Regions from separate parts of the Streptomyces sp. NPDC007901 genome, predicted to be linked through region 3. Evidence: riboswitches for the same ligand, from Rfam matches in the RefSeq annotation. Region 3 holds a riboswitch; each other region holds the start of a gene.
What was found. A riboswitch is a leader RNA that binds a small molecule or an ion and turns the genes downstream of it on or off. The one in region 3 is predicted to bind cobalamin.

Region 1: another riboswitch for cobalamin. It lies ahead of ACFZDK_RS04790 (ribonucleoside-diphosphate reductase subunit alpha); the one in region 3 lies ahead of ACFZDK_RS06610 (prenyltransferase/squalene oxidase repeat-containing protein).
Region 2: another riboswitch for cobalamin. It lies ahead of ACFZDK_RS19485 (CbtB-domain containing protein); the one in region 3 lies ahead of ACFZDK_RS06610 (prenyltransferase/squalene oxidase repeat-containing protein).

The regions. Positions count from the first base shown of each region.
Region 1 is NZ_JBIBKW010000001.1:1,004,054-1,008,255, reverse strand. It holds gene mctP (monocarboxylate uptake permease MctP) at 1-982, shown strand, start outside; cobalamin riboswitch at 1,163-1,311, shown strand; gene ACFZDK_RS04790 (ribonucleoside-diphosphate reductase subunit alpha) at 1,436-3,829, shown strand; gene ACFZDK_RS04785 (ribonucleotide-diphosphate reductase subunit beta) at 3,829-4,202, shown strand, end outside.
Region 2 is NZ_JBIBKW010000005.1:433,843-438,044, forward strand. It holds gene pgm (phosphoglucomutase (alpha-D-glucose-1,6-bisphosphate-dependent)) at 1-24, opposite strand, end outside; gene ACFZDK_RS19470 (barstar family protein) at 146-532, opposite strand; gene ACFZDK_RS19475 (hypothetical protein) at 686-835, shown strand; gene ACFZDK_RS19480 (CbtA family protein) at 927-1,682, opposite strand; gene ACFZDK_RS19485 (CbtB-domain containing protein) at 1,705-1,926, opposite strand; cobalamin riboswitch at 1,963-2,103, opposite strand; partial or broken gene ACFZDK_RS19490 (enoyl-CoA hydratase/isomerase family protein) at 2,171-2,674, opposite strand; gene ACFZDK_RS19495 (MarR family transcriptional regulator) at 2,834-3,313, shown strand; gene ACFZDK_RS19500 (zinc-binding dehydrogenase) at 3,460-4,202, opposite strand, start outside.
Region 3 is NZ_JBIBKW010000002.1:196,624-200,825, reverse strand. It holds gene ACFZDK_RS06620 (hypothetical protein) at 1-903, shown strand, start outside; gene ACFZDK_RS06615 (phosphotransferase) at 1,119-1,772, opposite strand; cobalamin riboswitch at 1,828-1,957, shown strand; gene ACFZDK_RS06610 (prenyltransferase/squalene oxidase repeat-containing protein) at 2,067-3,284, shown strand; gene ACFZDK_RS06605 (SCO2322 family protein) at 3,281-3,898, shown strand; gene ACFZDK_RS06600 (CbiQ family ECF transporter T component) at 3,993-4,202, shown strand, end outside.

The sequences.
Region 1 (4,202 bases), on a different contig from region 3:
CCCGATCAAGCTGGGCGGGTTCGACGACATCTTCGCCAAGGCGGGCCAGGCGTTCGCCCAGACCAACCCGGCGACCGGCAAACCGCGCGGCGCGCTGGCACCGGCCGAGGCGGGCCAATGGACGTACGCCACGCTGGCGTTGGGCTCCGCGCTCGCCCTGTTCATGTACCCGCACTCGATCACCGCGACGCTCTCCTCCCGGAGCCGTGACGTGATCCGCCGCAACACCACGATCCTGCCGCTGTACTCGCTGATGCTCGGCCTGCTCGCCCTGCTGGGCTTCATGGCCATCGCGGCCGGAGTCAAGGTCACCAACGGCCAGTTGGCGATCCCCCAGCTGTTCGAGAACATGTTCCCGGACTGGTTCGCGGGCGTGGCCTTCGCGGCGATCGGCATCGGCGCCCTGGTCCCCGCGGCCATCATGTCCATCGCGGCCGCGAACCTCTTCACCCGCAACATCTACCGGGACTTCATCAAGCCGGACGCCACGCCGAAGCAGGAGGCCCAGGTCTCCAAGATCGTCTCGCTGCTGGTGAAGGTCGGCGCGCTGGTCTTCGTCCTCACCATGGACAAGACGGTCGCCATCAACTTCCAGCTCCTGGGCGGCATCTGGATCCTGCAGACCTTCCCGGCCCTGGTCGGCGGCCTGTTCACCCGCTGGTTCCACCGCTGGGCCCTGCTCGCGGGCTGGGCGGTCGGCATGGTCTACGGCACGGTCGCGGCCTACGGCGTCGCCTCCCCCACCCAGAAGCACTTCGGCGGCAGCGCCAAGGAGATCCCCGGCATCGGCGAGATCGGCTACATCGGCCTCACGGCGTTCGTGATGAACGTGGTGGTCACCGTGGTCCTCACCTTCGCCCTCAAGGCCCTCAAGGCCCCCGAGGGCATCGACGAGACCCAGCCCCAGGACTACTCGGCCGACGCGGGCGACCCCGCCGTACAAACCGAACTCCCCCCGGCCGTCGCAGGAAGCGCCCACTAGAACGCGCCCCATAGGGGCGCGGGGCTGTATCGATGTGCGGCTCCGCCGCGTGGGCGCGACCAGCCCCACACAACCCGCAGCGGGCCACCGAGAGCACCCCCTCGGCGGCCCGCTCCTCGTATCTCACCGTACAGATCACCTGACGCTCCGACACCTCCGCGACACAACATCTGGGGGTGACACGACGACCCGGCACTAGATGTATGCTCATGCTCGCTGTCACCACAGGGGAATCCGGTGCGAATCCGGAACTGTCCCGCAACGGTGTACTTGCGCACATCTGTGCACGAGAGTCAGTCCGAGGACCTGTCGACAGCACACCCGGCCAATCCGGCCCGGGTGTTCTGACGTCCGGGCCTCGTGGAGTGGGCCAGGGTCTCGACGCGCGCCCCGCGCGCTCGCGCTGCCCGCTGCCCTCCGCCAGGCCCCGTGCCGAGCGAGGGAGAGCCCCACGTGACCATCGCGCCAGCCGAACCGGCTTCAGCGACCACGACCGTGCCGGAGACCGACGGTCCCGGAACGGCCCTGCTGCGGATCCTGACCGAGCTGACCGCCGACATCCCCGACGCCGACCCCGGCCGGGTCGCCGCCGCCGCGCTGCGCGGCCGGTCCTCGCGTGAGGCCTCCGCCGAAATGATCGTGGAGTTGCGCGAGCTGGCCACGGAGGCCGCCGCCGGTCTGATCTCCGAGGACCCCGCCTACTCGCGGCTGGCCGCTCGCCTGCTCATGATCTCCGTCCGCGCCGAGGCCGCCTCGCAGGGCGTGACATCCTTCACGGAGTCGGTCGCCGTCGGCCACCGCGAGGGCCTCATCGCCGACCGCACCGCCGAGTTCGCCCGGGTCCACGCGGCCCGCCTCGACGCCCTGGTCGACCCGGCCGCCGACGACCGCTTCGGCTACTTCGGCCTGCGCACGCTCCACAGCCGCTACCTGCTCCGGCACCCGATCACCCGGCGCGTGATCGAGACCCCCCAGCACTTCATGCTCCGGGTCGCGGCCGGGCTCGCGGAGGACGACACCACGCGCGCGCTGGACGAAGTCGCCGCGCTCTACCGCCTGATGAGCCGCCTCGACTACCTCCCCTCCTCCCCCACCCTCTTCAACTCCGGCACCCGGCACCCCCAGATGTCGTCCTGCTACCTCCTCGACTCCCCGATGGACGAGCTGGACTCGATCTACGACCGCTACCACCAGGTGGCCCGCCTCTCGAAGCACGCCGGCGGCATCGGGCTGTCGTACTCCCGGATCCGCTCCCGGGGTTCGCTGATCCGCGGCACCAACGGGCACTCCAACGGCATCGTGCCGTTCCTGAAGACCCTGGACGCCTCGGTCGCCGCGGTGAACCAGGGCGGCCGGCGCAAGGGCGCGGCCGCGGTCTACCTGGAGACCTGGCACTCCGACATCGAGGAGTTCCTGGAGCTGCGCGACAACACGGGTGAGGACGCCCGCCGTACGCACAACCTGAACCTCGCGCACTGGATCCCGGACGAGTTCATGCGCCGGGTGAACGCCGACGAGCCGTGGTCGCTGTTCTCCCCCTCCGACGTGCCGGAGCTGGTGGACCTGTGGGGCGCGGAGTTCGACGCGGCCTACCGCAGGGCCGAGGCCGACGGGCTCGCCCGCAAGACCATCCCGGCCCGCGACCTGTACGGCCGGATGATGCGGACCCTCGCACAGACCGGCAACGGCTGGATGACCTTCAAGGACGCGGCCAACCGCACCGCGAACCAGACGGCCGTCCCCGGCCATGTCGTCCACTCCTCCAACCTCTGCACGGAGATCCTGGAGGTCACGGACGACGGCGAGACGGCGGTCTGCAACCTCGGCTCGGTCAACCTCGGCGCGTTCGTCGACACGGCGACCGGTGACATCGACTGGGAGCGGCTCGACGAGACGGTCCGCACCGCGGTCACCTTCCTCGACCGGGTCGTCGACATCAACTTCTACCCGACCGAGCAGGCGGGCCGTTCGAACGCCAAGTGGCGTCCCGTCGGCCTCGGTGCGATGGGCCTCCAGGACGTCTTCTTCAAGCTGCGGCTGCCCTTCGACTCCCCCGAGGCCAAGGCGCTCTCCACCCGGATCGCCGAGCGGATCATGCTCGCCGCGTACGAGGCCTCCGCCGACCTCGCCGAGCGCGGCGGCCCGCTGCCGGCCTGGGAGAAGACCCGTACCGCACAGGGCGTGCTGCACCCCGACCACTACGGTGTCGAGTTCACCTGGCCGGAGCGCTGGGCGGCCCTGCGCACGCGGATCGCGGGCACCGGTCTGCGCAACAGCCTGCTGCTCGCCATCGCGCCCACCGCCACCATCGCCTCGATCGCGGGCGTGTACGAGTGCATCGAGCCGCAGGTCTCCAACCTGTTCAAGCGCGAGACGCTCTCCGGTGAGTTCCTCCAGGTCAACTCGTACCTGGTGGAGGAGCTGAAGAGCCTCGGCGTCTGGGACGCCCGTACCCGTGAGGCGCTGCGCGAGGCGAACGGCTCGGTGCAGGACTTCGTGTGGATCCCGGAGGACGTACGGCGGCTGTACCGCACGGCGTGGGAGATCCCGCAGCGCGGCCTGATCGACATGGCCGCGGCCCGCACCCCGTACCTGGACCAGGCGCAGTCCCTGAACCTGTTCCTGGAGACGCCGACCATCGGCAAGCTCTCCTCGATGTACGCGTACGCCTGGAAGTCGGGCCTGAAGACGACGTACTACCTTCGTTCGCGCCCGGCGACCCGGATCGCCCGGGCCGCGCAGGCCCAGGCCACCGTCCCCGTCCCCGTCCCCGTCCAGCAGACGGCCGCCGAAGACGCCGTCGCCTGCTCCCTTGAGAACCCCGAGTCCTGCGAGGCCTGCCAGTAATGCCCAGTAACCAGAACCTGCTCGACCCCGGCTTCGAGCTGACTCTGCGCCCCATGCGCTACCCGGACTTCTACGAGCGCTACCGGGACGCCATCAAGAACACCTGGACCGTGGAGGAGGTCGACCTTCACTCGGACGTCGCCGACCTCGCGAAGCTGACCCCGGCCGAGCAGCACCTGATCGGACGGCTGGTCGCCTTCTTCGCCACCGGCGACTCGATCGTGGCGAACAACCTGGTGCTCACCCTGTACAAGCACATCAACTCCCCGGAGGCGCGGCTGTACCTGAGCCGCCAGCTCTTCGAGGAGGCCGTGCACGTCCAGTTCTATCTGACGCTCCTGGACACCTACCTCCCCGACCCGGACGACCGCGC
Region 2 (4,202 bases), on a different contig from region 3:
CCGGCCCGCTCGCTCATGCGGCATGAGTCCACTTCCTCCGCAGTCGTTGATCGATCGCTCGACGCCCATCTTTCCTTGTCAGCAGCGGCGGACGCGAGTGCGGCACCGGCTCCGGCGGCGAAGACACGGCGGGTTCACGGCCGGTTCACAGCAGGCGCAGGGTTCCCGGGGCGCGCTGTTCGAAGATGTCGACCAGCCAGTCGAAGACGGTGGCTCCGCGTCCGGCCCGGGCCTCGGCCAGCTCCGCCGCGACGGCGGCACGGTTGGTGGGGTGGCAGCGGGCCAGCCGGATCTCCAGCTGGCGGGCGGTCTCCGCGTGGCCCAGCCAGGTCCGGGAGGTCTCGTGGTCACGCCACTCGAACACGAAGGCGCCGTCCTCGGGGGTGCCGAAGCCGCCGCCGAGACAGTCGGCGAGCGCGTCGAGATTGCGTCCGAAGTAGCCGCCGGGCCCGTCGACCGCCTCGCCGATCACCCGCCAGAAGTCCTCCAGCGTCCTGATCCCGCCGCCGTCCAGTACGTAGGTCACCGTCACGGCCCGCAGGATACGGCCGTCGCACGGCCCGCAGCGGACAAGCCGCCGATCTGCCGGGGAACTGGCGCGGCGGACGTTCCGAAAGGCCGCCGACGGGACATACTGAACTTCAGTCAACTCCCGCGCCTTGGGGCACTCACGAGAGGCCGCACCGTGGAGAACACCCTCGCGCCCGCCGCCCAGGACCGCTACGACACCTACCTCGACCATGTGCGGCACTGCCCCGACTGCCACCCCACACGCTGCCGGACGGGCCAGGCGCTGGTCCGCGCCTATCTGGCGACGGCCCGGCCCGAACAGTGAGGCCGAGGGTGCGCGAGGGCCCCCGGCGGTGCCGAAGGGCCCTCGCGTGTCGCGTCGGGTCGTCTCGCGTGTCGTCGAGTCGTCGAGTCGGTCAGTGTGCCGCGGAGACCGTCCGGCGGGCGGACCGGGCCTTCGCCGGCTTCGGGTTGAGTACGCGCTCGGCCAACTCGCCGAAGAGCAGCCCGAATCCGACCCACAGCGTCACCTGGATGGCGAGCGCGGAGAGCCGGAACCGCCACAGCAGGGTGGCCGGGAAGTCCTTCGGCACCTCGTTGACGGCCGGCAGGAACTGGTAGGCCAGCCCGATGACGACGGCGAACCCGACCACCGCGAGCACGGACGCCCACCAGGTCCCCAGCCGGGGCTGGAGCCGCTTGCCGAGGATGGTCGCGGCGACCGCCAGCAGCACGCCGAGCAGCATCATCAGGAAGTACAGGGTGGTGCGCTTGCCGATGGTGTCCGGGTCGCCCACCGAGGGCGGGTTGGCCGGGTACTTGAGGAACGGCACCACGTACACGGCGAGCAGCGCGCCACCGGACAGCAGCAGCGCGGTCGCCCGCGGCGAGAAGCGGCCGACGCGGCCGAGGGCGAAGCAGAAGGCGAGGGCGGCGATGCCGCCGAAGGCCACCCCGTAGACCAGGACACCGGTGGCCAGGCCGGCGGTGGACTGCAGGGAGCGGGAGACGACCTCCATCTCGTGCTCGTGCGCGTGGGCGTCCTCGAAGCTGATCGCCTTGTCGACGTTCGGCTCACCGAGTACATAGGCGACGACCAGGGCGAGCACGCCGGCGGCCAGGCCGGCGAGCATGCCCCGCACCAGGAGGTTGCGAACCGTTGCGGAGTTCATGGGCGGTACGGCGTCCCTCGCGTCAGTGGCAGGGGAAGCCGAGCAGGTGGCGGGCGTCGTGCACCCACTCGTGGACGTCCGTGCCGTTGAACACGGAGGTGGCGCCCTGCTCGGCGCCGACGAAGTAGAGCAGGATCATCATCAGGATGCCGAAGAAGACCGCCCAGGGAGCTATCGCGGACAGCGGCAGCTTGGCGGGAACGGCACGGGTGTTGGCTGTCGGCGGAGCGACGGTCTGCGCCATGGCAGAACCTCCTCTGGGAGTTCGCGTCCCATCTCGGTGGTGCGTTGGACGACAGCCACGGGTCTGACTCGCAAGCGCCCGGGGGCTCTTGCATACAGTGGCGCGACCGTGCCGGATTCCCACCGGCTTCCGTCTCGCCGTCGTCGATATCGGACAGACCGTACCGCGTGTCAGGGGCACGGCCAAGACCGCGTCACCAGGCGTGATCTTCGTCTCCCGCCTGGTGGACGGTCGTCGGCCGGGCTCAACCCGTTGGCGCGAGGCCCAGTTCGCGCTCACCGAGCGGGGCGAAGAAGCGGTCGACGTCGGCGTCGGAGACCTCGGCGAGGGTGGCCGGGGACCAGTGCGGGTCGCGGTCCTTGTCGACGACCTGGGCGCGGATGCCCTCCACCAGGTCGTGGGTGGCGAGGGTCGCGCAGGAGACCCGGTACTCCTGGTCCAGGACGCGCTCCAGCGAACCGAGCCGACGGGCCCGGCGGACGGCTTCGAGGGTGACCTTGAGGGCGGTCGGCGACTTGGTGAGCAGGGTCTCCGCCGTCTCCTTGGCCGCCGGGTCACCGTGGGCGAGCAGCCGGTGGACGATCTCCTCGACGGTGTCCGCACCGCCGTGACAGGCATCGATCCAGGCCCGCTGCCCGTCGAGTTCTCCTTCGGGCGCCTGCCGTACGTACCGGGCGAGCGCCTCGGGCACGGGCAGTCCGGCGAGGTCGGCGACGAACGCCGGGAGCGAGCCGGACGGCAGGTAGTGCGGCGGCCGACGGCGACGAAGGTTGGCGTCGAAGAACCGGGGTCGCTGGTGTCCCGGTGGTCGGTCCCCGGCGTGCTGACACCTACGCTGCGACCGGCTTGAAGTGTCAACTGAACCCGCCAGTAGGATCACTTGAGGCGTCAAGCTAGGCTTTTCCCCATGGAGACTCCCGAGCCGCGCTGGCTGGCGGACGACGAGACGCGCGCCTGGCTCGTTCTGGCCGGGATGCTGGTCAGACTGCCGGCGGAGCTGGACGCGCAGTTGCAGCGGGACGCGGGACTCAGCCACTTCGAGTACCAGGTGCTCGCGGGACTCTCCGAGGCGCCCGGCCGCACGCTGCGGATGAGCGAGCTGGCGGTGTTCGTCAACGGGTCGCTGTCCCGGCTCTCCCATGTCGCCAGGCGGCTGGAGGACCGCGGCTGGCTGCGCCGGGGGCCCGACCGGGACAACGGCCGCTTCACGGTGGCGACGCTGACGGAGGCGGGCTGGGCCAAGGTGGTGGGCTCGGCACCGGGTCATGTGGCGGCCGTACGCCGTCTCGTCTTCGACCCGCTCACCCGGACTCAGGTCCGGCAGCTGCACGAGATCGGCAGCAGGCTCCTGGCGGCGACGGGCGACGCCGGCCGGCCGTTGAGCTAGGGACTACGCGGTTTGCGCGCTGTCCGAGGAGAAGATCCGGGTCGTCGTCGACGCGCGCGTGGCCGAGTTGGCGGCCTTGCGGGCCGAGTTCGAGGCGCGCGTCGGCGCAGGGGGCCCGTTGCGGGCGGCCGGGGCGGAGGCGGGTCTCACGCCGGCGAGAACGTGAGGACCGGTTTGACGATGTCCGTGCTCATCCGGGCGACTGCCTCGTCGATCCGCTCGAACGGGACGGGCGTGACGAGGCGTTCCGCCGGAAAGCGGCCCGCCGCCTGCCAGTCGAGCAGGAGCGGGACCAGGTCCTGCGGGTTGGCGTCGCCCTCGATGCTGCCGCGGATCGTCTTGCCGCCGCCGATGAGGTCCATCGCGTCGATGCCGATGTCCGCCGCGCCGAGGCCGACGACGACCAGGGAGCCCAGCGGGGCCAGGGCGAGGGCCGCGTCGCGGATGGCCGACGGGGCTCCGGTGGTGTCGAAGGCGTGAGTCGCGCCGCCGCCGGTGAGGTCCCTGATCCGGTCGCCGAGGTCCGTGCTCGCACCGTCCAGGGTGTGGGTGGCGCCCACCTCCGCAGCCAGCGCGCGGCGGTCCCTGTCGAGGTCCACCGCGATCACCGTGCCGGTGCCCAGGGCGGCGGCGGCCATGACCGCGGCGAGCCCGACCCCGCCGCAGCCGAACACGACCAGCGCGGACCCGGGTTCGGGGCGCAGGACGTTCAGTACCGACCCCGCGCCGGTCTGGAAGCCGCAGCCCATCGGCGCGGCGGTCACCAGGTCGGTGTCCTCCGGGACCACGACCACGTTCTCGCGGGTGGCCAGGGCGTGCCGGGCGAAGCTCGACTGGCCGAAGAACGAGGACCAGACCCCGGCCCCCTGCCGGTTCAGGGTGGTGCTGC
Region 3 (4,202 bases):
CATCTCGCGGCGGACCCCGGCAAGGACGGGGCGACGGCATCGGCGGTGGTACGGTTCGCGGCCCGGCACCGGGTCCGCGGTGTGCTGACCCACTCGGGCGAGTACGCGGTCGCCGCCGCCAGGATCGCCGGGCAGTTGGGGCTGCCCGGCCTCTCCCCCACCACGGCCGCCGCCTGTGCCGACCCGGCCGCGCTGCGCGCGCTGCTGGCCGACCGCACGGTCCCGGTCGACGATCCGGCCGCCGGTCCGGGCGCGCCCCGGGTCTCGGCCGAGACGGTCGTCCTGGACGGCGAGATCCGCATCGCCGCCATCACCCGTACGACCCTGGGCCGGGCCCCCGCCCGGCAGCCGCTGCGGCATCTCGTGCACGCCCACGACGGCCTGCTGCACAACCGTTTCCTGCGGCTGGCCGTCGACCGCACGGTGCACGCCCTCGGTCTCACCCGGGGTGTCCTGCACATCGGGCTGACCCTCACCGACCGCGGCCCCCGGGTCACCGGCGTCACCCCGCACCTCCCGGGCGACCTGATCCCGCTCCTGGTCCGGCGGGCCACCGGTGTCGACCTCGCCCAGGCCGCCGCGGCGCTCGCCACCGGCGAGGTTCCGGACACCACGCCCACCCGGCAGCGGGCGGCCGCGATCCAGTTCGCCTACCCGGCCGCCACCGGCCGCCTCGACCACCTGGACCTCTCCCCCGACGCGGCCCAGGAACCCGGCGCCGACCGCATGATCCTCACCCAGGACACCGGCAACCACGTCACCGAGGGCCCGCACGCCACCGCAGCCGACCGGCTGGCCCTCTGGGTGGCGACCGCCGACACCCCCTCCGCCTGCGAGGACGCCCTCCGCCGCATGGCCCGCCACCTCACCGCCCACATCGCCCCGTTCGCCACGGCGGCCTAGCGGACGGCGGAGCCCACCCGCCCCGACCCGCGAACCCGAAGCCAGACCGGCCGACAGCCCCCGAAGCCCGACGGGGCGACGGGGCGACGGGGCGACGGGGCGACGACCCGGAGCTCGGCCGATCGACTCGCACGGCCGCAACGCGACCAGCCGACAAGCCTGGAGCAGAGGTAGCCGACCGGCAGAGCCGAGGCCGAGCCGACCGGCCCGCCGGCCTACAGCCCGGTCAGTCGGCGTATCAACTTCTCTGCCTCGCCCAGGAGTTCGACCTCCCGGTGGCTCATCGTCGGGTTGAGCGCGCGCCGTCGGAGTGCCTCCGTCAGTCCGGCTTCGGTGAGTTCGGAGGGGTCGGTGAGGAGGGCCGCCAGGAGGGGGTGGACGTCCGGCATGTCGCCGACGGCGACCTGGGCGAGGATCACCGCGGACATGGCCCAGTCGAGGCCGGGCGGGCCGTCCTCCGCGTTGGTCCAGTCGATGACCCGGGGACCGTCGGGGGTGAGCATCACGTTGTCCGGATGCAGGTCGAGGTGGAGCACGCGGGCGCCGGGGTCGGCCGGGTCCCGCCCGGGCACGGCGTGCAGCCGCCGCAGCAGCGAGGCGAGCAGCGCGCCGCCCTCCGCCGGGCCCATCTCCCCCGACAGCAGCACCGCCAGCATGGTCGGCCCCGCCAGCCGCTCCATGACCAGCTCGGTACGGGACCCGGAGGGCCGCACCCGGGGCGCCGGGTACCCGTGCTCCCGTACGTACGTCATCACCGCGCCCTCGGCCGCCGCGTCCCCCCAGCCCTCGCGGTCCCGGCGCAGCACCCACGCCTCGTCGATCTCGTACACGTCGGCCGAGCGGCCCGAGCCGAGCAGTCTCCCCGTCATGGCATGACCATAACGAATCGGTACGGCGCACAGCCGCCTCTCAGTTCCTTGTAGACGGCCGGTAAAGTAGCCGGGTCGTCATCACCCGTACGGGGGGAAGCCGGTGCAATTCCGGCGCTGACCCGCAACCGTGAACCGCCGCCGGCGGTGAGCCGGACTGCCCCGCCCGGGACGTTGACCGGCTCAGGTGCGCCGGTGTCCGCCGGCGCACGGCACCGTCGAGGTTCGCGGAGCCGAGCCGCCGGGGTGTCCCGTGCTGCCCGGCTCCCCCGCAGGGAGAGGCACCCGCCGACCATGAACGTCCTCCGCCGCAGCGCCGCGGTGCTGGCCGCCACCGCCGTCATCGGTGCCGCCGCACCCGCCACGGCCGCACTGGCCGCCGGCACCCCGTCCCCGTCCGCCCCTGCCGTGCTCCCGTCGGGCCTGTACGGCAGCGCGGACCCCACGTTCGACGGCGTCTGGCGCCAGTCGCTCGCCCTGCTCGCGCAGCGCACGGTCGGGGTGACCCCGGCCGCGAAGGCGGTGGACTGGCTGGCCGGACAGCAGTGCGCGAGCGGCGCGTTCGCCGCGTTCCGCGCCGAGCCGACGGCGGCCTGCGACGCCAAGGTGACCGTCGACACCAACAGCACGGCCGCCGCCGTACAGGCGCTGAAGGCCGTCGGCGGGCACGACGCCGCCGCGGACAAGGCCGTGACCTGGCTGAAGTCGCAGCAGAACAAGGACGGCGGCTGGGGCTACGCCCCGGGCTCGCCCAGCGACACCAACTCCACCGGCGTGGTCGTCGGCGCGCTCGCGGCGGCCGGCGCGAGCGCGGACAGGTCGCCGTACGGCCTCCTCGCCACGTGGTCCATCCCCTGCGGCCAGGACGGTGGCGGCGGCCTCGCCTACCAGCCGGACAAGCAGGGGAAGCTGACCGCCAACGCGGACGCGACGGCCGCCGGGGTGCTCGGCGCCCTCGGCAAGGGGTTCGCGCCGACGGCCGGGAAGGCCCCGGCGGAGGGCTACGTCTGCGCCAACTCCGACCAGGCCCTCACCCGGCAGGAGGTCGCCCGCAACGGCGCGGAGTACCTCGCGGACGCCGTCGACGAGAAGGGCTACCTGGTCTCCGCGCTCGCCGGTGCCAAGCCCCAGCCGGACTACGGCAACACCGCCGACGCGGTCGTCGCCATGGCCGCGCAGGGCTGGACGCGGACGGCGAAGAAGCCGTACGCCTGGCTGGAGGCCAACTCCGCGCAGTGGGCGAGGCGGAGCGGGCCCGCGGCCTACGCCGAACTGGTCTTCGCCGCCCACGCGATGGGCAAGGACCCGCGGGACTTCGGCGGCACGGACCTGGTGACGGCGCTCAACGCGACCGGGCCCGCCCCGCAGGCGGCTGCCACCGGGCACGCCGAGGAGAAGAACGACGCGAAGAAGTCGTCGGGCACCGACGTGTGGTGGATCGTCGGCACGGGTCTCGTCGCCGGGATCGGCATCGGCTTCCTGCTCAGCGGCCGCCGGAAGCAGCAGCCGTGACCGCCGTCCGCCGTGCGGTGCTGCTGCTCATGGCCGCGGTGGCGCTGTGCGTGGCCGCCGTTCCGGCGCAGGCCGTCGGGTACCGCTACTGGTCCTTCTGGGAGCGGGACGGCTCGCGCTGGACGTACGCCACGCAGGGGCCCTCCACCGCGCGGCCCGGCGACGGCTCCGTCGAGGGTTTCCGGTTCGCGGTGAGCGAGGACTCCGCGGACGCGTCGCAGCCGCGCGGTACGGCGGACTTCGGGAGCATCTGCGGCGGCACGGACGCCGTCGCGGGGAAGAAGCGGGTGGGGCTGGTCGTCGACTTCGGTACGACGGCCGACGCGCCGTCCGGGGAGCGCCCGCCCACGCGGCGGACCGCGTGCGCGGTGGTGGCCGGGGACGCGACGACGGCGGAGGCGCTGGCGGCGGTGGCGAAGCCGTTGCGGTACGACGCGAACGCGTTGTTGTGTGCGATCGCCGGGTATCCCCAGAAGGGGTGCGGGGAGGCGATGACGGCGGACGGTACATCGGGCGGTGGCGGGCCGTCGGTAGGGGTGCTGGCCGGGGCGGGAGTCGTCGTGGTTCTTGCCGCGGGGGCGTTCTGGCAGGCGCGGCGGCGGAAGAATGCGTGAGCGTCACAGTGCGGGTGCGTGGGGGCTGGTCGCGCCCACGCGGCGGAGCCGCACATGTCTCGGCCCCGCGCCCCTGACGGGGCGCTGTGCAGCCGTGTCCCACCCAGCGAAACCCCCTGCCCCCCGGCACCAGCACCGCTCCCCCGTCCACCCCGGCGCCTGGTGGCTCTGGTCGCTCTCGCTCGGGGTTGCCGCGTCCAGGACCGGGAACCCTCTGCTGCTCGCGCTGCTCGTCACCGTGACCGCCTATGTCGTGGCCGTCTGCCGGAGCCGGTCCGCCCCTTGGGCCCGCTCCTACGCCGGC